Regions from separate parts of the Bacillus sp. MN7755 genome, predicted to be linked through region 2. Evidence: riboswitches for the same ligand, from Rfam matches in the RefSeq annotation. Region 2 holds a riboswitch; the other holds the start of a gene.
What was found. A riboswitch is a leader RNA that binds a small molecule or an ion and turns the genes downstream of it on or off. The one in region 2 is predicted to bind thiamine pyrophosphate.
Positions count from the first base shown of each region.

Region 1: it holds a riboswitch for thiamine pyrophosphate, as region 2 does, so the genes downstream of both, thiC (phosphomethylpyrimidine synthase ThiC) here and ACYVEC_RS03730 (MTH1187 family thiamine-binding protein) in region 2, are expected to answer to the same signal.

Region 1 is NZ_BTRL01000001.1:294,088-306,438, reverse strand. Features, by position in the region: gene ACYVEC_RS01615 (NupC/NupG family nucleoside CNT transporter) at 1-382, opposite strand, end outside; gene ACYVEC_RS01610 (C40 family peptidase) at 729-2,471, opposite strand; gene ACYVEC_RS01605 (D-amino-acid transaminase) at 2,681-3,565, opposite strand; gene ACYVEC_RS01600 (LTA synthase family protein) at 4,071-5,999, opposite strand; gene ACYVEC_RS01595 (YkvA family protein) at 6,546-6,911, shown strand; gene ACYVEC_RS01590 (metal-binding protein) at 6,962-7,453, shown strand; gene ACYVEC_RS01585 (DUF4870 domain-containing protein) at 7,523-7,840, opposite strand; gene lldP (L-lactate permease) at 8,138-9,799, shown strand; TPP riboswitch at 9,871-9,986, shown strand; gene thiC (phosphomethylpyrimidine synthase ThiC) at 10,101-11,861, shown strand; gene ACYVEC_RS01570 (arsenic transporter) at 11,963-12,351, opposite strand, start outside.
Region 2 is NZ_BTRL01000005.1:86,473-98,823, forward strand. Features, by position in the region: gene ACYVEC_RS03670 (helix-turn-helix transcriptional regulator) at 1-9, opposite strand, end outside; gene ACYVEC_RS03675 (MFS transporter) at 66-1,298, opposite strand; gene ACYVEC_RS03680 (TetR/AcrR family transcriptional regulator) at 1,365-1,946, opposite strand; gene ACYVEC_RS03685 (hypothetical protein) at 2,027-2,170, opposite strand; gene ACYVEC_RS03690 (hypothetical protein) at 2,298-2,537, opposite strand; gene ACYVEC_RS03695 (thioredoxin family protein) at 2,551-2,865, opposite strand; gene ACYVEC_RS03700 (DnaJ family domain-containing protein) at 2,876-3,247, opposite strand; gene ACYVEC_RS03705 (glycosyl hydrolase family 18 protein) at 3,617-5,641, shown strand; gene ACYVEC_RS03710 (ABC-F family ATP-binding cassette domain-containing protein) at 6,113-7,645, opposite strand; gene ACYVEC_RS03715 (ABC transporter ATP-binding protein) at 8,035-8,784, opposite strand; gene ACYVEC_RS03720 (ABC transporter substrate-binding protein) at 8,781-9,779, opposite strand; gene ACYVEC_RS03725 (ABC transporter permease) at 9,776-10,549, opposite strand; gene ACYVEC_RS03730 (MTH1187 family thiamine-binding protein) at 10,521-10,841, opposite strand; TPP riboswitch at 10,942-11,043, opposite strand; gene ACYVEC_RS03735 (methyl-accepting chemotaxis protein) at 11,105-12,351, opposite strand, start outside.

The DNA.
Region 1 (12,351 bases), on a different contig from region 2:
TTAATGCGCCACCAACGACACTAACAAATCTTTGCATAATACCGAAATGATATAAGATTGCTACTAATGAACTAATAAATACAATTGGAAGTAGTGCTTGAATAAAGAATACAAATCCCCAAGGGCCTTTTGCGTTGACTAAATCCCCAGCAACGAACTTAATTCCCTCGTAAGAAAAATTAATTAATCCTTGAACGCCATCTGCAGCGTATTTTAAACCTGCTTTTCCGGCATCCCATCGTAATACGATAAATGAAAATGACATTTGTAATGCTAGCGCGATTAAAATCGTGCGCCAATTAATAGCTTTGCGGTTGGAAGATAGTAAGAAAGCGATTGCTAATACTCCAATCACGCCGCCAATTCCCCATAAAAGATTCATGCAGTGTATGCTCCTTCCTCATAGTAAAAAAAGTGTATAAACCAGTTGTCTATACGTTTACGAATATAACATCTTAAGTAACTTATCATAATGGACATCGGAGGTCAAACGTCTAACGAAAAGTTTAAATAAAAAGAAAATTCTTTGAAAAAACACATATAAAATAAATACACATGAAATAGGTTATGTTTTTTATGTAAATATATACATTATGATAACGTTATGGATTGTTTTTGTAGAATATGGTGTATGAAATAGGGAAATAGATACATTATTTGTTCGTGGATATAGGTGAAACATATTAAAAAGAGCCTTCTAGTAATCTAGAAGGCTCAAAAAATATAACTTAAGGTGCTTTTGTGTATCCTAAGAAATGGCTCTTCCAATAAGAGTTACTTAATGAAGCGATTGCTACACCTTTATCTCCGGCTTGGATAAATGATCCGCCCCCAAGGTAAATACCCATGTGGGAAGGACCCGATTTATAAGTGTTTTGGAAATAAATTAAGTCGCCTGGTTGTGGATTTGAAGTTTGTGGTAGGCTACCCCAATATCCCGCAACACTTTGTCGGCTAATGTTATGACCAAATTTCTTAAATACGTGGTAGATGTAACCACTGCAGTCAACACCAGTAGCAGAAGTTCCGCCCCAAACGTATGGTACGCCTTGCATTCCTTTTGCATATGCAAGTATGGAAGAACTGTTGCCGCTATTATTACCTGTATTATTGTTGTTATTGTTTTGATTGTTATTTTGGTTGTTGTTAGGCTTATTATCTACTGCGCCTCCAACTGGTGTTTTAGAAAGGTAACGTGTTCCGATATAACCAGTTTGGCCGTTGTAGTTAATTTTACTCCATCCAGAGTTTTCAGAGATTACTTGAACCTTCTGTCCCTGTGGAAGTGCGCCTATGATTCTATAATTTGTACCTTCGCCGCTACGTACGTTTAATGCAGAAGCATTAATGTAGTAGTCACCAATTGCACCTTGATTAGGTTGTTCAGGTTGTTTTGGTTGCTCAGGAGTAGTAGTGCCACCTTTAACGAATTTCATAAATTCGCTACTAACGTAGCCTGTTTTTCCTTGGTAGTTAACTTTAAACCAGCTACCTTCAGAGCCAATTACGTTTAATGTCGTACCATTTAATACGCCACCAATTACACTATGGTAAGTAGCAGGGCCTGTGCGAACGCGTAGAGATGTTGCGTTAACAACGTAAGTACCACCAGTTTGAACAGTTACATTATTGTTTTGATTATTATTTTGGTTGTTTCCTTGTGTAGCGTTATCGCTAGAACCGCCTTTTGTTACGTAGTCTTTGCTTACGTAAGCTGTTTGGCCTGCATAATTGATTTTGAACCAATCTTGCACTTCGCCAACAACTTGTACTACTTGTCCTTTTGTAACAGAACCTACAGTTGTGTGAGAAGTGCTAGGACCTGTACGAACACGAAGGGAAGATACATTTACTGTATAGTTTCCGCTTGCTGGTTTTACAGATTCTTGGTTGTTATTATTCGTATTGTTGTTTGAAGAACCTGCATTAGAAGAAACACCAGATACGAATTCGCCACTTACATAGCCAACTTGTCCATTATGGTTGATTTTTACCCAACCATTTTCTTGACCGATTACGTTTAAAGCTTGTCCTTCATATACACGTCCTGAAACAGAACTAGAAGTGTTAGGAGCTGTACGAACACGTAATACATCAGCAGTAACTTTATTGTTTCCACCTGTATTACTTACATTAGAATTGCTTGCTCCATTTTTTGATACAAATTCGCCGCTAACAAAACCGGTTTGTCCATTAATGTTAATTTTGAACCAACCATTTTCTTGGCCAATCACGTTTAAGGATTGACCGTTATAAACGCGTGAGATGATGTCGTGAGAAGTACTTGATCCTGCACGAACATGTAATACGCTAGCGTTTACCGTATAAGATGAGCTGTTTGATGCAGAAGCTTGGACAGTTGTAGCAGCTTTTTGTGTATTTTGTTCTGGGGCAGCTTGAACACTATCAAGTGTAGGTGCTGCTCCTCCTGCTACAGACACTGCCGCAAGACCGGCAAGGTATTTTTTCATAATTTGTCGATTCCTTTCTGTCTGTAATGTAGTGAAGAAATATTTACCAACTGTTAAAAATTCTAAAGAGCATGTCGATTACTGTCAAGACTTATGCGGGAATCTGAATATGACAAAAAGATTACAAAAAAAATCAAGGCATAAATCTATACCTTGATTTCCATTTAAATACATATATTGAATGTAGAAAGAATAGAAATTATTCGTGTTTAAGAAGATGACATATTGGATTGTAACAAACTTTGAGAAAAGGATCTTTGTAGCATTTTAGTGATAGGGCCAACTTGACCATCTTGGATTGCGGTTCCATCAAGATGAGTCATTGGCAAAATTTCAATCGTCGTTCCTGTAAAGAAACATTCATCGGCTTGATAAACATCACGAACGCTGAAAAGTTCTTCTTGTACAGGAATGCGAAGGGTTTTCGCTAAAGAAAGGACATATTGACGAATAATGCCATTTAAAATAAGGTGATTGGCTGGGTGTGTGTAAAGCGTTCCGTTTTTGATTAGAAAGAAGTTAGAACAGCTTCCCTCAGTTACAGTACCATTTCGTACGAAAAGTGCTTCCTTACAACCTTTGCGCTCGGCTTTCGTAGCAGCTAATATATTTGGTAATAAATTTAATGATTTGATATCACAGCGTAGCCAGCGCGTATCTGGTTCTGATATAGCGCGTACACCATATTCAATCCATAATGCTGGTCTTTCTTTCTTTGTAATATAGGCATAGATTGTCGGAGGGACGTCATATGAGAATGTATGGGTACGAGCTTGTACACCACGAGATACTTGTAAATAAATAGTGCCATCTTCGTGGAAATTATTATTTTCAATTAGTTTATAAAGTAGGGTAATAAGTTCTGCTTTTGAGAAAGGGAGTGTTAATTCTATTTCTTCCATGGAGCGATATAATCTTGTGATATGCGGATCTAATAAGTGAAAGTTTCCTTTATATAGGCGAATAACCTCGTAGACACCATCCCCAAACTGCAAGCCTCTTTCTTCAAGTTCTATGTACGTTTTTTGTTTCATTGTATCAATAACTGCATCATTCCAAAGTACAAATCTTTCATATGCCAATTTTCGTCCCATCCTTTCGTAAGTGCATAAGTAAAGTGAAACTTTAATTCATAAAAATCCCTATAGTAATTTTTATGTGGGTAACTCTTTACATATGACGTATATGTATTTGTAAATGGTAGAGAAGTAGTGGTGATTTATAGCATTTTGTATATACAAATTCGAAAATAAGAAATAAGAATCCTGCTTTTAAATAAAAAAAAGCAACATTCTTATGGAATGCTGCACAAGGAGGGTAGCTATCTTTCATAGGGACATCGTCTTATTGAATGTTTTGTGTATGGAAACAAAACATATTGAAAGACAATTATAAGAAAGTAGAAATAAAACGATTCATATATTTCTTTAAGGGATCTTATTACAGATGAGAGATAAGAAATATATAGAACCTCGTTTACATATTTTATTATAGAGATGTTTCGTTAACTCTATGTGAATATTTGGTAAAGGTTATGTAATGTTAAAGTTAATGAATATAAGTGATTGTATGGAGAAATATAAAAAAAAGAGGCTGAGATTACTCAGCGCTCTTCTTTTCTTCTTTAATAGCTGTCTTTACTTCACCAGTTTTGGTCTTGTTGCTTTCAGAGAAGCGAAGTAAGTCACCTTCAATGATTTTGTCAGACATGTTTAATTCATTTTGGGCACGATCAATGAGTGGTTGAGATTCTTCTTTTGGTAATTGTACAACTTCTCCAGTATTACGATCGTAGAATGTACTGTTCGTGTACATGTACTTATCTGTAACGAAGCTACCGTCACGAAGAACAACAAATCCTTTATTTTCTGGTGAGAATACATCATGACCAAATTGAATTTGATTCGTAGAATCTACACCAAGTAAGTTTAGAATTGTTGGTTTAATATCAATTTCACCAGTTGGTTTTGAAATTGTTTTACCTTCTTTTTGACCAGGAACGTGAATAAACATCGGTGTTTTTTGTAAGTTCATATGGTCAAATGCAGTAATTTCTTCTTTTCCTAAGAACTGTGCCATTGCACGGTTATGGTTTTCAGAAATACCATAGTGATCACCGTAGAATACGATAACTGAGTTGTCGTAAATACCTTCTGCTTTTAGACGCTCAATAAAGTGTTTCATTGCTTCGTCTAAATAGCGAGCAGTTACCATGTAACGGTCAAATACGCCATCACCAGAATTGTATTCATCGATTAATTTCGTACTTTCATCATAAGTGAATGGGTAATGGTTTGTTAAAGTAAGGAAGCGAGTATAGAACGGTTGCTTCACTTCTTTTAACATATCGATAGATTGATCGAAGTATTCGATATCTTTTAATCCCCAATTTAATTTTGTTTCTGGTGTAATCTTGTAGTCAAGTTCGTTGTAGTAACGATCATAACCAAGTGCCGGATACATAATGTTACGGTTCCAGAACGTTGCGTTGTTCGCGTGGAATACCGATGTGTGATATCCTTGCTCACGTAAAATTTCTGGAGTTGCTGTATATTCGTTATTACCATGTGTGAAGAATACAGCACCACGGTCTAGTGGATACATTGAAGTATCTACTAAGAATTCAGCGTCAGATGTTTTTCCTTGACCAGTTTGATGGAAGAAGTTATCAAAGTAATAACTTTCTTTCGTAAATTGGTTTAAGAATGGTGTAACTTCTTGTCCGTTAACTGTTGCACCAATTAAGAATGTTTGTAATGACTCAAGAGATACGACAATTACGTTTTTCCCTTTTGCAGTACCAAACATATTTGGATCTGGTTTGCTTTGCGTTGTTTTTACGTAGTTCTCTGTTTCCTGTAATTTACTACCGTCAGCAAATGCTTTTTGTGAACTTGATTTTGCTTGTAAGCCAAGATCATATACTTGGTGTACATATAAACCTAAGTTTTTAACAAGCATAACGCGGTCGAATGAACGTGTTAATAGTTCTGGACGTTCAGCTTCTGCCAGTCCTAAGTTTGCGAAGAAAATAGCAATTGTTGACACGAAGTATAGGGAACGCATTGGGCGTGCTACACGTTCTGTCGGTGCAAAATTCTTCATCTTCTTCAATAAAATGAAGAATACGATAATATCAGCAAATGCAAGGATAATTTTGTAGTTAAACAATTCTTTTACACTAGAACCTAAACTTCCGAAGTTAGATGTTTGTCCTAGTACTGGTAAAGTAACGAAGTCATTATAGAATCCGTAGAACATTACGTTACCAACAAGAACGATTGTTAAAACAAAATTAATTCCAAGTGCTATATAGTTACGTTTTTTCCCTTTTGCAAATAATGCAAGACCAACAAGCAGTAATGATGCTGCTAATGGGCTAAGGAATAAAATGAATTCTTGCATGAAAGATTCAAGTTTTAAATCAAAGCTTGTGCGTGTAATAAGGTATGTCTTCAACCATAAGGCTAAAGCTACGAATACAGTGAAACGCACATTTTGAAATTGTGATTTCAAGGTTTCTTTCATTCATTTCCACCCTTTCTCTATCAGGCTTGGTCGATTTTGGAGCGAAAAATGCTAAAATAAAAAATACATAGTTTTCTTGGCCATAATTAGAGGTTCTATATTCACCCATATACGACTATAACTATGCATACCCTTTTGGTTTCTTGTGTTGCTCATAAGCATAACGTCATTTCTGTATTATACAACAAAATTCATTTCTGAGAAACACTATAACATTTTACATTTTTTGTATGAGATTTGTCACTACCAGAGAAAACTTTAACATTCGTTTATATGTCCGTCAACTAGAAAATATAACAAAGGTAGAGCAGAATGTTAAGTGAAAGTGAAAATTTTCTTTGTTGAGAAATAAGAAATGACAATGGGTAAGTGGTTATCTAGAAACCTATTATATGAAGGGAAGTATGCAAAAATTAACGAACACTTGTTCTTTTTTGGTTTGTTTGTTACAATGAAAGTTCATTGATAGATTATGTGTAATTTTGATGAACTTTTACTGATAACATATTGTAGCTTATTTCTTTTAAAAAATAGGGAGGCTTTTACATGGAACAAAAATTTTCAGTTGAAGCGTTTTGGAAGAAAGTAAAACATGTTGCAAAGCAAGCAGGGCAGTCGGTCATTTATGCAAGTTTATTATTGTTTTACGTTTTGCAGAAACCGGATGTTCCAAAACGAGTGAAAATTATTGTAATTGGAGCGCTTGCTTATTTTATTGCACCGATTGATGCGATTCCAGATTTTGTTGCTGGAATTGGTTATACGGATGATTTAGGGGCGTTAATGGCTGCACTATTACAGGCGTCGTTATACGTCAATGAAGATGTGAAAGATAAGGCACGAGTGAAGTTGGCAGAATGGTTTGGTTCGGATATAGACACATCCTTTATCGATCAGAAATTAGATCAATAGGTGAGAACTGTCATATGGTGACAGGGCGAACGTAAGCGAGGAAGTGCATTATGCCATCAGGAAGAACGCATACGAAAATAAACTTAATATCCCTTCCGGTTGTTTTGTTTCTGCTCTTTTCGTATGGATTAACAAATTTTGATTTTTTATTAACTTTTGCAATTGGCTTTTTAGTAGGGACTTCATTTTTAACGCCGGATTTAGATACGTATAGTAATGCGTATAATAAATGGGGATTCCTGCGTATATTTTGGTATCCGTATAAGAAGGTCATGCCGCATCGCTCCTTCTTTACACATACAATTATACTTGGTGATGTAATTCGTATTGCATACATGTTAATTGTGTTTTCTCCGTTTTTATTCCTATTAAATGTAATCGCACTTGACGGGAATTTAATAGAAATTGCGAAGAAACATGAGGTTGAAATTGTAACGTTCGTAATGGGAATTGTTGTGGCAAGTACGCTTCACATTATAGCGGATAAAGTGAATACGCGCCGCAAGAAGATGATGAGAAAAAAGAAGAAACGCAGAAGATAAAAAAACCATCCCAAAAGGTATTTTGGGATGGTTTTTTCTTATTAATCAAACGTTTGTTTAAAAAAGAAATTAAGCTTTCAGTACTTTAATGCCTTTTACGATGTTCCAAATGAAGTAGTATAAGCTAATGATTCCGCAAATACATAAGACAATCATTGTACCGATTCCAAGTGTTACGTCTGGTTGATCAGATCCAAGACCCATAAATCCTAAAATAGTTACGCCAATGAATGTAGCGATACTTGGAATAATGTGTGTCCATAGAGCACGTTTTGCATGTGGTTTTGTTTCAGCATCGCCTACAATCCACACAATAATAGGGAATAAGATAGGGGCAAATAATACACTAAAGTAAGATAAAGCTGCTAATATTTTGTTTCCGTTCATATATATCACCTCATAAATAATGTCCGTTGTTATACTATTATTATGCAATAGTTTTGGCAAGCTTACTATCGATGAACATTACAAGAACGTGACGATTTTGTAAGATTTTCTGATGAAATAATAAAATTTTCAAAAAAATCTTTTTTAATGGAAATTGTTATGGTACAGTATAAATGAAAGTTATTGAAAACGTTTTCTTAAACGTTTTTTTATTTTTAGGCTTAAAGGTATGATGACCTGATAGTCTACTGATGAGGTTATTCTATTTAAAAGGGGATTCTTTAGGGGGAGAGAACAATGAACACATGGACACAAGTTTATGATCCGTTCGGAAACATTTGGATTTCGGCAGCGGTCGCACTTATTCCGATTATCTTTTTTTTCTTAGCTTTAGCAGTTTTCCGCATGAAGGGGTATGTGGCAGGATTTATTACGGTTGTACTTACAATTTTAGTGGCGTTATTCGCTTATAAGATGCCGTTCACGATGGCGATGGCAGCGACCGGATATGGTTTTTTATACGGATTATGGCCAATTGCTTGGATTATCATTATGTCGGTATTTTTATATAAAATTTCTGTGAAAACAGGTCAATTCGATGTGATTCGTGCATCTGTATTATCCATTACGAATGACCATCGTTTACTCGTTATTTTAATCGGTTTTTCATTCGGAGCATTTTTAGAAGGGGCAGCAGGATTTGGTGCACCAGTAGCGATTACGGCAGCACTTCTTGCAGGCCTTGGGTTAAATCCTTTATATGCAGCGGGTCTTTGTTTAATTGCAAATACGGCACCAGTAGCGTTCGGAGCGATGGGAATTCCGATTACAGTTGCTGGACAAGTAACAGGTATTGATCCACATAAAATCGGACAAATGGCTGGACATCAATTACCGTTTCTATCATTATTTGTTCCGTTCTTTATCGTATTTTTAATGGATGGATTGAAAGGGGTAAGACAGACTTGGCCTGCTTTACTTGTAGCGGGTAGTTCGTTTGCAATTACGCAGTTCATTACAGCGACATTCTTAGGACCAGAACTTCCGGATATTACGTCAGCACTTGTAAGTTTAGTTAGTTTATCGTTGTTCTTAAAAGTATGGCAACCGAAAGAAATCTATCAATCCGGGCAAGCAAATAGTGAAGTAGCTGCAACAACAACGGCGGCATCGATGCCGAAATTAACGTTAGGAAAAGTTGTAAAGGCATGGTCTCCATTTATCGTATTAACGGTTATGGTAGTCATTTGGAGTCAAAGTTTCTTTAAAGCATTATTTGCTCCAAGAGGCGTGTTAGAAAGCCTTGTATTTAAGTTTGAAATTACAGGCTTGCATAATTTGGTAATGAAGGCAGAGCCTATTGTAAATAAAGCGACGCCTTACGAGGCAATCTTGAAGTTCGATGTATTATCAGCAACTGGAACAGCGATTTTAATTGCTTGTCTCATTTCCATGTTTATTTTGAAAATGAGTGTAAAAGATGCAGTAGTAACATTTAAAGAAACGTTAAGCGAATTGAAAATGCCAATTCTATCTATCGGATTCGTATTAGGATTTGCATTTATCGCAAACTATTCTGGTCTATCTTCTACACTAGCATTAGCACTAGCAGGAACTGGCGGACTATTCCCGTTCTTCTCACCATTCCTAGGCTGGATTGGCGTATTCTTAACAGGTTCCGATACGTCAGCGAATGCATTATTCTCAAATCTACAAGCAATTACAGCACAACAAGTTGGTGTATCTGAAGTACTTCTCGTTGCAGCAAATACAACGGGTGGTGTAACAGGAAAAATGATTTCTCCGCAATCAATTGCAATTGCTTGTGCGGCAGTTGGACTTGCTGGAAAAGAATCAGATTTATTCCGCTTCACAGTGAAGCATAGTTTATTCTTTGTAATTATTGTTGGTATTATGACGTATGTACAGGCATATTATTTAACGTGGATGATTCCATAAGTAACAAAAGAAATAAACTTTGCATTTTTCAGATTATCGTGTATGATGGGAAAGTATTGAAAATTAAATCAGTGATAAACTAGGGGTGCCTAACGTATGCGTAGGCTGAGAGAGAAGCGCGTGATCTTCTTAACCCTTTGGACCTGATCTGGCTCGTACCAGCGTAGGGAAGTTAACGGCTTTACATAATGATGTCTTTTATGAGCCAGGTCCTTATTTTTTTATGGACCTGGCTCTTTTTATTTTGGCATACGCTGGCCATATCTCGTCCTTGTCACGAACAGGGGAGGCAACAAAGGTTATGAAACAATCTGTTTCAGCTGAGCAAATTGAATTGAAATCGAGTTTACCAGGGAGTAAGAAAGTATATGTAGATGGACCACGCGCAGGTATGAAAGTGCCGATGCGTGAGATTGAACAAAGCGAAACGAACGGCGTCTCAAATCCGCCAATCCGTGTGTATGATACGAGCGGTCCTTATACGGATCCGGCGTATAAAGTAGAGCTGGAAAAGGGGATTCCAACGCCGCGCCACTCTTGGATTCTAGAGCGCGGGGATGTAGAGGCATATGGAGGGCGCGAGGTGAAACCAGAGGATGACGGTGTGAAAGTGGCTTCGAAACATACACCTATTTTCCCGCAAATGGATCGCCAGCCGCTTAGAGCGAAGCAAGGTGCAAATGTTACGCAAATGCATTATGCGCGTAATGGCATTATTACGTTTGAGATGGAATATGTTGCGATTCGTGAAGGCGTAGAGCCTGAGTTTGTTCGTAAGGAAATTGCAGAAGGTCGTGCCATTTTACCAGCGAATATTAATCATCCGGAAGCAGAACCGATGATTATTGGACGTAATTTCCACGTGAAGGTCAATGCAAATATCGGAAACTCTGCTGTATCTTCTTCTATTGCAGAAGAAGTAGAGAAGATGACGTGGGCAACGCGCTGGGGTGCAGATACGATTATGGATTTATCTACAGGTAAAAATATTCATACGACGCGTGAGTGGATTATTCGTAACGCGCCTGTACCAGTTGGAACTGTACCAATCTATCAAGCGCTGGAAAAAGTAAACGGAATTGCAGAAGATTTAACGTGGGAAGTGTATCGTGATACGTTAATTGAGCAAGCGGAGCAAGGCGTGGATTACTTTACGATTCATGCCGGAGTATTACTTCGTTACATTCCAATTACGGCAAAACGTACGACAGGTATTGTTTCCCGCGGTGGTTCAATTATGGCGCAGTGGTGTTTATTCCACCATAAAGAAAACTTCCTATACACTCATTTTGAAGAGATTTGTGAAATTATGAAGCGGTATGATGTTTCGTTCTCTCTCGGAGATGGATTACGTCCAGGTTCGATTGCAGATGCAAATGACGAGGCACAATTCTCTGAGCTTGAAACACTTGGTGAATTAACGAAAATTGCTTGGAAACATGATGTGCAAGTGATGATTGAAGGGCCTGGACATGTACCGATGCATTTAATTAAAGAGAATATGGAGAAAGAGCTTGATATTTGTCAGGGCGCGCCGTTCTATACACTTGGGCCGTTAACGACAGATATTGCACCAGGTTATGACCATATTACATCGGCAATTGGAGCTGCGATGATTGGTTGGTTTGGAACGGCGATGCTTTGTTATGTAACGCCGAAAGAACATTTAGGCTTACCGAATAAAGATGATGTTCGCACGGGGGTTATTACGTACAAAATCGCTGCGCATGCGGCTGATCTTGCGAAAGGGCACAAAACGGCTCATCAGCGTGATGATGCACTTTCAAAAGCACGCTTCGAGTTCCGTTGGCGCGATCAATTTAATTTATCTTTAGATCCTGAGCGCGCGATGGAGTACCATGATGAAACATTGCCAGCAGAAGGCGCGAAAACGGCTCATTTCTGTTCCATGTGTGGACCGAAGTTTTGTAGTATGAGAATCTCACATGATATTCGTGAATACGCGAAAGAAAATGATTTAGAAACGACAGAAGCAATTGAAAAAGGGATGAAAGAGAAAGCGAAAGAATTTAAAGACACTGGTAGTCATTTATACCAATAACACGTTACACCTCTTTACTTGATTGATCACACTGTAGTACCTAACTTAAATATAGAAGAAGCCCCCTTTGCTAAGACGGTAGCAAAAGGGGCTTCTGTCGTTTATAAGGCGAAGAAGAGGTGTACCCAGTAGTATAAGAGGAATAATGTGACGACTGTTGTGAGAGGAATAACGATAAGGGATACACTTAAATAGTCTTTCCATTTTACTTTAATTTTGTTTTGTTTCAGTATATACATCCAAATGAGGGAAGCTAGCGTACCGATTGGTAATAATAGTGAACCGATGTCACTACCAATAATATTTGCGAGGTAGATAGTTTTTAATGTGACTGGGTCTAGTCCCATTTCTGTTAACGTAATCGTACCAATCATAAGTGCAGGGTGATTATTGAAGATGTTAGAGAGGAGGGAAACAAGTCCGCCCATTGCAAAGCTAGCATAGAGTAGATGCTGACTTACAACTGGTTCGAGCCAATTTACAAGTGCTG
Region 2 (12,351 bases):
TTGGCTCATATAGTTGTCAAAAGTTCCCCAAAGAAAAAGGGAGCAATTCTGCTCCCTTACAATAGTTATTTCGAAGCTAACGAATTTGTTAGTTCCTCTTTATTAACGACATCTTCATTCTTTATTTGCATGCGTAGAACTGGCCCTATTGCCAATAATATAAGTGCCATTGCTATACAAAATACAATAACTAGTGAAGTCATTTCCTTTAATCCTCCAGCTAAAGCAGTACCAATTAGCATAGCTCCCATAAACAGCGGTAAAATTGTTCCATTTACTCTTCCAACCATATTTTCTGGTACAAGTTGAATCATAAGCGTACCGACAACGATATTAACACAAGCTAAACAAATACCTGTTCCAAATCTCATGAAACTAGTAATCCAAAATGATGTAGATAGCCCTTCTACTAAAAATGACATCGCTAATATGCTCATACCGAATACAAACATCTTTTTCGGATTCACTTTTGAAGCGAAAACTGCAGCAATAATACCACCAATTAACATACCTATTCCATCAGCTGCAGCTAAATATTGAACTGCTTCCTTTTCCATTCCAAGGCGTTCTATTACAAGAAACACCTCTAATGGATTCGTTAGTCCAACAGCTAAGCCCATAATAGTAAAAGTAATCGTAATCATACGTAAATTTTTCGTATGAAGAACATATTTCCAACCTTCTTTTATATCATTTTTCAATGAATCTCTCACCACTTGCTCTTGTTCAACCCATTTCGGTAAAAAAGAAAGAGCGATAGCAGATAACAAAAATAAAATGATTAAGCTATATAGTGACGTAAATAAACCAAGTTTTGTATACACAAGCGATCCTACCACTGGTCCAAAAATCATAAATAATGACTGTAATGTTTGGTTAAATGCAATCGCATTCGCTACCTGTTCTTCCTTTACGTAGCGCTTAAATATACGCGAGGATGATGGCTGAGAAAACTGGCCTACAATCGCGGAAATGAGTGTTGCAAAAAATATAGCCTGCCAATAATCTAGCTTTAACAACAAGACAATACCTATGATAGATAGTACACTTAACACATCTCCAGCAACCATCGTTCTTTTCGGATTCCAGCGATCAGCTAGTGCACCACCAATAAACGAGAAAATAAAGATAGGTGCATATTCCATAACCGATAACAACGAAACTGAAACTGGATCATTATTCGTTCTCTCCATTATGAAATACAAAAGAGCCATATTTCTGATCCAAATTGCAAATTGTTGTAAAATATCAGATGCCATAACGAGCATAAATGCTCGATTTTTAAATAAAGCGTTCATTTTCATTCCCCTTTCACAAACCGACCGTTCGGTCTAATTTATTTTGTAAGAAAAGCAACTGACTTATTATTCAGCTGCCATTCCTTTTAACAATACATCTATCGCCTTTTTATAAATACGTTTCAGCTCTTTATAATCTAACTCGTAGTAAAGTACTCCAAGCCCTGATAATAATCCATTCACAATATACATAAGATCGCGCGTATTATCTTCACGAAATTCTCCAGACTGTATGCCTGCTTCAATTAATTTCTCAAACATAACGTATGATTCTCTAGTTAAAGCTAACATTTCATCCAAAGTCTCTTTGCTTACAACTTGGCTCATAGAAAATTCTTCTATTGCATTAGAAATAGGTTGCTGTATGTCCTCTACATAATATTCCGCGAGACCATATAGTTTTTCAGTACTCGTACTATACAACTTCTCTTTTTCATTCCATTTCTCAAGCCAATCATACGTATACTGCTTCACTACAAATAAAAATAATTCTTCTTTACTTTTAAAGTGATAATAAATGCTTCCTTTACTCCGCTCTGTAATTTCACAAATATCTTCCATAGATGTAGCTGCATAGCCTTTTTGTGAAAACAGACTTTCTGCTTTATATGCAATTTCTTTTTTGATCTCTTCTGCGCTTCTTCTCATATTTACACCTCTTTAAACCGACCGTTCAGTCTAATAATAACAAATAAAAAACCTCTATCGCAAGAGGCTATATTCTTTATTTAAGAAAACGTACTTTCAAACCAAGTTCGAATCATATGTATTATTCCAAATTTAAATCCTAATTTAACAAGAAATACGCTTCCCGCAGCTATTAAAAATAACGCTACTTTCCCCTTGTTTTTCACTTTCGGCTCCCTCTTCATTTTCATTCCCCTTAGTATATTAAAAATATTTAATCAAACGTTTGTTTAACTGTTTTTATGCATATGTAAGCCAACTAATCAAACGTTTGTTTAAAAAAGAAATACGCCTATATAAGGCGTATTCTCATCAATCACCGCCACCGCCGCCATCGCAGCTACCTCCACTATCTCCACCAGAAGATCCTCCACAATCATGTGAACCGCCATCATTATCCGATCCAGCAAAGAAAAATAATGGTGATGAGCTATTAGACGAATTGTGTATATTATTTTGTTTCGCAAGATTTACCTTCTTTTTGTTTGAACGAACCGCTATTACGATTATTCCAATTACAACAAATAATAGTATGAAAATAATAAATTCCATATAGATCCCTCCCTTAATCTTCGAATAATTGAATGGTTCTCTCTAGATTTTCAAGTGAAATGAAACGCGATTCACGAAGAATCTCTTTTCCATTATGAAATAATAAAATTGTTGGACCTGTAAATACTGCATATCGCCCCGCAACCTCTTGCATGTCTTGCAGTAATATCTCTATTTTCTCCACGTAATCATAATTCTCTAATACGTAATTTACTTTCCTTAACATAACATCACAAACACCACAATTTTCCGTTTTAATAAACAGAAGTACTAATGGTTGTTCTTCAATGTATGTTGCTAATTCTTCTATCGTTTCAAATTTATTCATCTTATCCCTCTTAACGTAGTTTACGAAATACTTTACCTTGATACATACGAAATGCTGAACTGTCTTTAATCTTTCTTTTTTCCATTACCTGCTGAAAGCGTAGTGTTTTTGCTGTTAACTCTTCTTGTAATTTTTTTCTCTCTTCTTCATCATAACAGCAAGCGATTAAATCCTCTATTTTTAATATATCTTTTTGTAGTTCCATTTCTGGGGGAATCATTCCCGCATTTTTTAAAATTTTATAACTCATTCTAAGTTCTGGAGGTACCTTCGAAAGATCTTCTAATTGTAGTGGCTTTCCTTTTCCCGGAATATTATCAAGATCACCATTCCGTATTGCTTGACGAATTTTTTCTTCAGCAATATTCAAAAACACATCCACACTATTCCCTCCTTTACATATTTTTACTATTATTTTACATGATATTTTCTCATCTTGCTACGTCATAAGAAATCGACTTCATACAATTTTTTCTCAATTTTATTTATAAGGCGCTATTTTCTACCTCACAAATATTTCATTTTCATATACAGTTTGTATTCAAGCCTTTTTATATTGAGAAAATCCTTCCGAATCGAATAAAGCGTTTACACTAAATCTTACATTTGTTACGATTTAATCATCCCTAGCTTCTTGTATAGACTTCGTGATGTCTGATCATTTTCATCTAGATGATTTATACATCTAGATTCATTTTGATTTATTGGCGCATGCCTTTAAATATCTTTTATTTTGAAAGGAGAAATGGCTATGAAATCAAAAAAATTCACACTGCTATTACTATCCCTACTACTCTTCTTACCTCTTTTTCTCACAAACTTTATTACTCCAAACTTCGCATTAGCAGATTCACCAAAGCAAGGTCAAAAAATTGTTGGGTATTTTCCTTCATGGGGCATTCACGGACGTAATTATCAAGTTGCAGACATTGATGCATCAAAACTCACTCATCTAAACTATGCATTTGCTGATATTTGCTGGAATGGAAAACATGGAAATCCTTCTACACATCCTGATAATCCAAATAAACAAACGTGGAACTGTAAAGAATCTGGTGTACCACTGCAAAATAAAGAAGTTCCTAATGGTACTCTCGTATTAGGTGAACCATGGGCTGACGTCACAAAATCTTATCCAGGATCAGGGGCAACTTGGGAAGATTGTGATAAATACGCCCGCTGCGGAAATTTCGGAGAACTGAAACAATTAAAAGTTAAGTATCCACACTTAAAAACAATTATTTCCGTTGGTGGCTGGACTTGGTCTAACCGCTTTTCTGATATGGCCGCTGATGAAAAAACAAGAAAAGTATTTGCTGAATCTACAGTCGATTTCCTACGCGAATATGGATTTGACGGTGTTGATTTAGATTGGGAATATCCTGGCGTTGAAACGATTCCTGGTGGTAGTTATCGTCCTGAAGATAAGCAAAACTTCACTCTACTTCTTCAAGATGTTCGAAATGCATTAACTAAAGCTGGTGCAGAAGATGGTAAACAATATTTACTAACAATCGCTTCAGGTGCAAGCCAACGTTATGCTGATCATACAGAGCTAAAGAACATCTCTCAAATACTTGATTGGATTAATATTATGACATATGACTTCCACGGTGGATGGGAACCTACTTCTAACCATAATGCAGCTCTATACAAAGATCCAAATGACCCAGTAGCGGATACGAAATTTTACGTAGATGGTGCTATAGACATTTATACAAATGAAGGTGTTCCAGCGGATAAACTCGTATTAGGTGTACCTTTTTACGGACGTGGATGGAAGAGTTGCGGAAAAGAAAATAACGGACAATACCAACCTTGTAAACCAGGTAGTGATGGAAAGCTAGCCTCTAAAGGTACTTGGGATGATTATTCTACCGGTGACACAGGTGTGTACGATTATGGTGATTTAGCAGCTAATTATGTTAATAAAAATGGGTTTGTTCGCTACTGGAACGATGTAGCGAAAGTACCTTATTTATATAACGCGACTACAGGCTCATTTATTAGCTACGATGACAATGAATCTATGAAATATAAAACAGACTATATAAAAACGAAAGGTTTAAGTGGAGCAATGTTTTGGGAATTAAGTGGGGATTGCCGTACAAGTCCAAAATATAGTTGTAGTGGACCTAAATTACTTGATACGTTAGTAAAAGAATTACTGGGTGGACCTATTACTCAAAAAGATACTGAGCCACCAACAAACGCAAAAAATATTGCTGTTACAAATAAAAATTCAAACTCAGTTCAATTGAACTGGACTGCATCTACTGATAACGTAGGAATTACTGAATATGAAATTACTGCCGGAGAAGAAAAATGGAGTTCAACAACAAATAGCATTACAATTAAAAACTTGAAACCTAATACAGAATACACATTTTCAGTAATTGCCAAAGATGCTGCTGGAAATAAGTCGCAACCTACCGCTATTACAGTTAAAACAGATGATGCTAATACGACACCTCCTGGTGGAAATGGCAATGCTACCTTTTCAGTCACTTCAAATTGGGGAAGTGGTTACAACTTCTCGATTATAATTAAAAATACCGGGACGATCCCTATTAAAAACTGGAAATTAGAATTTGATTATAACGGCAATTTAACGCAAGTTTGGGATTCTAAAATTAGTAGTAAAATAAATAATCATTACGTAATTACGAATGCAGGATGGAATGGTGAAATTCCTCCTGGTGGATCGGTTACAATCGGAGGGGCAGGGACAGGTAATCCCGCCGAACTTGTAAATGCATCCATTAGCGAAAACTAAAGGTAACATCCCTTAATTATTTCACTAAAGTTTGAATTTAGGTTTGAGTGCTCTATCCTAAATTCAAACTTTTAATTTTATGAAAAATCATAAATCAGTATTACAATAACCTATTATAATTATATTTAGTTTCTAATATGAAGTTCGTGTGAAGTTCATCTGAATTTTACATGAATTTCCTTTAAGTTCTATTGTCTTCCTATAGTAATCACATTATCCTTTACATATAGGAATTATTTTCATTCCATTTCAAACTATCTATATATATATAAAAGAAGATAGTCGCCTATTAGGGAAAGGCATCTAGTATTATTATAAATATAAACATAACAAAAGAAAAAGCACGCTTATAAGCGCACCATAAGAGTGCTTCTTCATACAATTCTCATGTAAGAGTTCTCGAAAATCATGTTAATCACAAAGAAAAGGCATTAGCTTATATAAGCTAATGCCTTTTCTTTATTCATACTGTTAAACGTTCCATTCTTCTATATTCCATACTTTTGTTATCCATGCTTCATAGAAAGAAGGCTCATGTGAGACAAGTAAAACTGTTCCTTTATATTGTTGTAACGCTTCCTGCAAGGACTTCTTTGTTTCTATATCCAAATGATTAGTTGGTTCATCTAAAATTAAAACATTGCTTTTCGTTACGATAAGTTCACATAAACGTACTTTCGTTTGTTCTCCGCCGCTTAATAAACGAATAGGTTTTAATACGTGTTCTTCTTTCAATCCACACTTTGCTAATGCTTGGCGCACTTCTTTCTTTGTCATATCTGGTCGTTCTGCCCAAACTTTCTCTAATGGTGTTGTTTCTGAAGCAAACTCCTCCTGTGCAAAATAAGCAGGATTTACTCGTTCTCCAACAGAAATTGAACCACTTAGCGGCTTTATTTGACCTAATAACGTTTTTAACATCGTCGTTTTTCCAATTCCATTATGACCAACAATCGCTATCTTTTCTCCCTTTTTCACTTGTAAATTCAACTCTGGACATAACGGATCACTATATCCTATCCTTAGTTTCTCAGCTTGCAATATACGACTCACTGGCTCCTCATAAACATTGAAATCAAAACGAGTTTGAGTTACATGATTAACCTTTTCAACCCTTTGCATTTTCTCTAACACTTTCTCTCGACTTTTAGCCTGTTTCGCTTTTCGAATTTTATTTTTTTGAATAAATGTTTCTAACTGAGCAATTTCTTTTTGTTGTTTCGTATACGCCGATTGTAATTGTTTCGTTTGCACTTGATAACTTTGCACAAACTTTTCATAATTTCCTGCGTATCGCTTCACTTTCCCTCCTTCTAGATGATAAATAACATTCGTAATACTGTTCAAAAATACTTCGTCATGTGAAATGATTACATAAGCTTTTTCATACAGTCTCAAATATGATTGCAACCATTCTATATGAGCTGTATCTAAATAGTTTGTTGGCTCATCTAGCAATACAACATCAGCTTTTTCTAAAAGGAGCTTCCCAAGTAATAACTTTGTTCGTTGTCCTCCACTTAACTTTGAAACATCCTTTTCCAAACCTACCTCAAACAACCCTAAACCAATTGCTACTTCTTCAATTTCTGTATGAATTTGATAGAAATTAGAACTTTCCAATATAGTTTGTAATTCTCCATACTTTACTAACAGTTTTTCTACTTCTCCTGCTCCATTCATTTCTTCAGCAATTTTTAACATCTCACATTCAATCGCATACAAATCAGAAAATGCACTTTGTAAATATCTTTCAATTGTTATCCCCTCTTGTAAATCCATATGCTGCTGTAAAAAACCTACCTTCACATGCGGAAACCATTCAATGTTCCCATCATCATGTATAAGTTCTCCTGTTAAAATCCTTAACAATGTTGATTTTCCAATTCCATTTTTCCCTACTAACCCAACATGCTCGCCCTTTAATAATCGAAAGCACGTATTATATAAAATGGTTTTCTCACCATACGAATGACTTAAATTTTCTACTGTTAATATACTCATTTTTTTCTCTCCTTTACTTATCATCCATAAGCTAAATAAGAGAGAGCAACAGTATAAAGCCTTATTTAATTGTGCATATAAAAAATGGGTAAGGTGAATACACCTTACCCATTACATATTATCGTAAAAAAGGATTAAGGTTCTTTACCTGCTGTCTTCAATTTAGCTTAATCGTTAAAAATGGGCAGACTTCTCCCACATCAAGCTAAAACCATTTGAAGAACAGTTGATAAAGTCATTTTATCCTTTCACTCCTTTAACATTTGTTATATTAAGAGTATAAACTACTCTGTTATATTCTATTCTCTATTTTTTCTTTTGTTCCTTCTTCTCCTATAAAAAAAAGCCTCTTAACAGCAATTATACTAAAAACTGTTAAAAGACTTTTTCTATTTTTTCATATAAGGAGCTAATACTCTCAAAATTTCTTCCTTATCTTTCTTTAATTCAAGTGATGTTAACATATCCATCGTTCGTGGCCTAGGTAATTTCACTTGTACCTCCCCAACTATTGACGCTGGTCTTTGAGATAAAATAAATACGCGATCCGACAGCAAGATTGCCTCATCTAAGTCATGTGTAACCATAACGATTGTTTGCTTCTCTTGGTGCCAAGAGTTTAAAAGCCAACTGTGTACTTCCATTTTTGTAAAAGCATCTAATTTTCCAAAAGGCTCATCAAGTAGCATAATTGGCTTTTCACATAAATATGTGCGAAGGAAGCTAATTCTTTGACGCATTCCACCTGATAATTCATCTGGATAATGGTCTGCATATTCGTCTAACTCAAACTGCTTTAATGCTTCCATTCCCTCAGTTAACCTTTGTTTTTTCGGCTTTCCTTCAATTTCTAATGGAAGAACGATATTTTGCAAAGCTGATCGCCATGGCAGCAATAAATCCTGTTGCGGCATATAACTTACAGCATCTTGCTCTTGTACTTGCTTATCCTTATACGTTACATTCCCACTTGTTGGATTTTCAACATTTGCAATCATATTTAATAATGTGCTTTTCCCGCAACCACTGGGTCCTACAAAGGAAACGAATTCTCCCTCTCGTATAGAAGCACTAATATTTGCTAATACATTCTTTCCATCGAAAGATTTCACAATATCTTTTATTTGTAATCCACTCATTTTTCACTTGGAAGGAACTCATTTGTAAAGGCATCTTTCACATCAATTTTCTTCTTAATAACTTTGTTATCATATAAGAAATTCATGTAATTCGTCCAAACTTCTTCCTTCTGTACTCCCCATGCTTTTGCATCATCTTGATACTTCGTACTTAACCACTTTTGACTCTCTTGCACTAACTCTTTATTCACATCTGGAACAGCTTTAATTAAAATATCCGCTGCTTCTTTTGGTTCTTTAATTGCAAAATTATACCCTTCTGTCGTTGCATTCATAAACTTTTTCACAAAGTCTTTATCTTGCTTCGTATGTTTTTCACTTGTAATAATAACAGGGCTATAGAAATCGAGCGCTGGATCTAAGTCTTTCACCATAATTGTATTTAACTCTTTTCCTTGACGCTTTGCTTCAATACCATCCCAACCGTAATAAATCCATTCGAAATCAGCATCACGGCCAATTGATTTAAAGAAGTCTGTTTGTCCTAAAATGATTTTTTCGACTTTATTAAAATCAGCCTGATGTTTCTCCATAATTGTCTTCAACGTTGCTTCTTCTGCTGGTCCTCCCCAGCCTCCGTAACGTTTGCCTTCAAAATTTTTCGGTGAAGTCATGTTATCTTTCTTAAGTGACGCAAAAGCTGAAGTGTTATGCTGAATAATCGCCCCTACAGATACAACAGGAATACCTTCCACCCGAGCCAACGTTACATTTTCTTGTGCGCTTATTGCGAAGTCAGCTTTTCCTGAAGCTATCATTTGCTCTGCTGTTACATTGTCACCAGGCTGAATAATTTCTACATCTAAGCCTTGCTTTTTATAATAATCTTTCGCTTGCGCTACATATAAACCAGTATGATTCGTATTCGGGAACCAATCTAATACTACTTTTACTTTTTGATCTTTACTTGCACTTTCTTCTTTCTTCGCCGGATTACATCCAGCCACACCTACTGCTAATAAGGCAGCCAACATAACTTTTAAACCTTTTTTCATTTTCTGCCGTCCTTTCTATATATCCATGGTGCTGTTATTCTTGCCATAAACTCCACGATAAAATACAGACATAATGTCACCATAACAATAATTGCTGCAACACCAAATACCCGGGCAGTTAAAAAGGATTTTGTAGCCCTCGTAAGCATAACTCCTAACCCTTCGCTGGCACCGAGCCACTCTCCAATAATCGCTCCCATGACGCTATATGTAACTGCAATTTTCAAACCGGAGAAAAAGTATGGAAGCACTGCCGGAAACTTTACTTTCTGGTAAACTTGCCATTTCGTTGCCTTCATCGTTTGCAACAACTTCAACATATTTTTATCTACCGTTTGAAAACCTTCTAAAATACTAAGCGCAATCGGGAAGAAACAAACGAGTATTACTACCATTACTTTCGGTAGCATTCCATATCCAAACCAAATAATAAATAACGGTGCAAGTACAACGATTGGAATCGTTTGCGAAATAACAAGCAACGGATTTATTAAAATACGAAATAAAGGGATAACGTCCATAAGAATTGCAATACTTGTCCCAATTAAAATCGCAAAAAATAGTCCAATTATAACCTCTTGTAACGTTTGCATCGTATTCGGTAATAGTAAATCCTTCATTCCAATTAATTCTTGAACAATGGCAGAAGGCTTTGGTAAAATCCAAGGTTCAATTTTAAATAATGAAACAGATCCTTCCCATATTGCAATGAGAAGGATAAGCCAAATTGTTGTAATTATTTTAGATTGCTTCTGGTTTTGCATATTCATCACGGTACTTCCAAACTTTTTCATCTATCGTTACACCAGTGCTTGGACGGTAATGGATTTTAATAGAAGTAATCACTTCTTCAGCTCCAGCATCCACGCAAGCTTGTTGCGCACGTTTAACGACATCAAGAAGTACATCTAATTCTCCTTCCAGCGTTGTTTCCATTGCTCCTACTTCATAACGAACTCCCGATTGTTGTACAACTTCAATTGCTTTATCAACAACAGAATATACATCTTTTGTTTTTGCTTGTGGTACTACTGAAAATGACATTGTAACTTGTTGTGACATAATAATATCCCCCTTCTGAAATTAAATTTTAAAACAAGAAAAGGCTTTCCTACTACGTAGGAAAGCCTTGTATGCAAGTTATTATAGAATAACATATGCTACATCACTTTAAGTAACTCCCTACGCTGGCATTATCCAGATCAGGTTGAGGGTCGATGTTTGCTTACATCCTCTCAGCCAATTGGCTCCCCGGTCCTTAATTCGTTTTCATTGTAGCATGATTTATTTTATTGAACAAACAAAAGCATGTATAATCATTTCAGTTAACTCTTGAATTCTCCAATTAACTCTTGTAACTCCTGTGAAAGCCAGCTTAAAGAACTCGCTAATTCAGCAATATCTTGTACAGACATTTCCTGTTCTTTCATACTCGCTTCAATATTACTACTACTATTCGCATACATATTTGCGATATGTGATAGTTCATTTACAACACGAACAATATTTTCGCTATTTTGCAATATATCACTTGAATTGCTAGAAACAACTCTAACTTGATTTGTAACAGATTGTGCTGATTTTGAAATTTTTTCAAAGAAGGCACCACTACTTCGAACAAGTTTAATTCCAGATTCTACTTCTTTTGAAGCCTTTTGCATTGAAACAACAGCTTCTTCCGTTTCAGCTTGTGTTTCCCCTATTAATTTTGCTATATCTTTTGCTGATGCTTCCGTTTGCTCTGCTAATTTACGCACTTCATCAGCAACAACGGCAAATCCCCTTCTAGTTTCCTCAGCACGTGAGGATTCAATAGAAGCATTTAAAGCTAACGAATTAGTTTGGTTTGAAATACCTGTAATTACAGTTACAATATCATTAATTTCTTTTGATCTTGTTTCCAAAGAATAAATGATAGAAGATACATCCTGTACTGCATTTTGTATTATGTTCATTTGATTAATCGCCTGTTCAATAACACCATTTCCTTTTACTGAATGATGCTCCATACCTTCAGACTCTTCCGTCATTTGTTCTGCAGCATTTGTTATCTCTTCTATCCTATCTTCCATTTCATATACAATACCTAAATACTTTGGTACTGAAGTTTCTTGTGACTGAGTGCCCGCTCTTACCCCAACCATAGAACTTACGATTTCTTGAACTGCCATGCTATTCTCTTTCGTACTCACTGACAATTCTTTTGAAGATGAGGAAACCTGTTCGGCTGTCTGCTTCACTTTATCTACAATTCCTTTAAACTTCTCGATGGTATTATTAAAATACGCATTAATAATACCAATATCATCTGGTCTTTCTTCTAATTTAATACTCAAATCACCTTCACCGACTTTGCGCAACCCTTCACGTAAATCTCGCAATGGAGCAAGTGCGTTACGTACAATTAAGAATTGAATAACAGTTGCAATTAAAACAGAAATACAAATAAACATTAAACCTTGTATAATGAATTTTTCCTTTGTACTAGGAACAATAGAAGCATCTACATCGGCTGCAACAATTGCCACAATATTTCCGTCTCCATCTTTAATTGGCTCTAATATCGTTACCC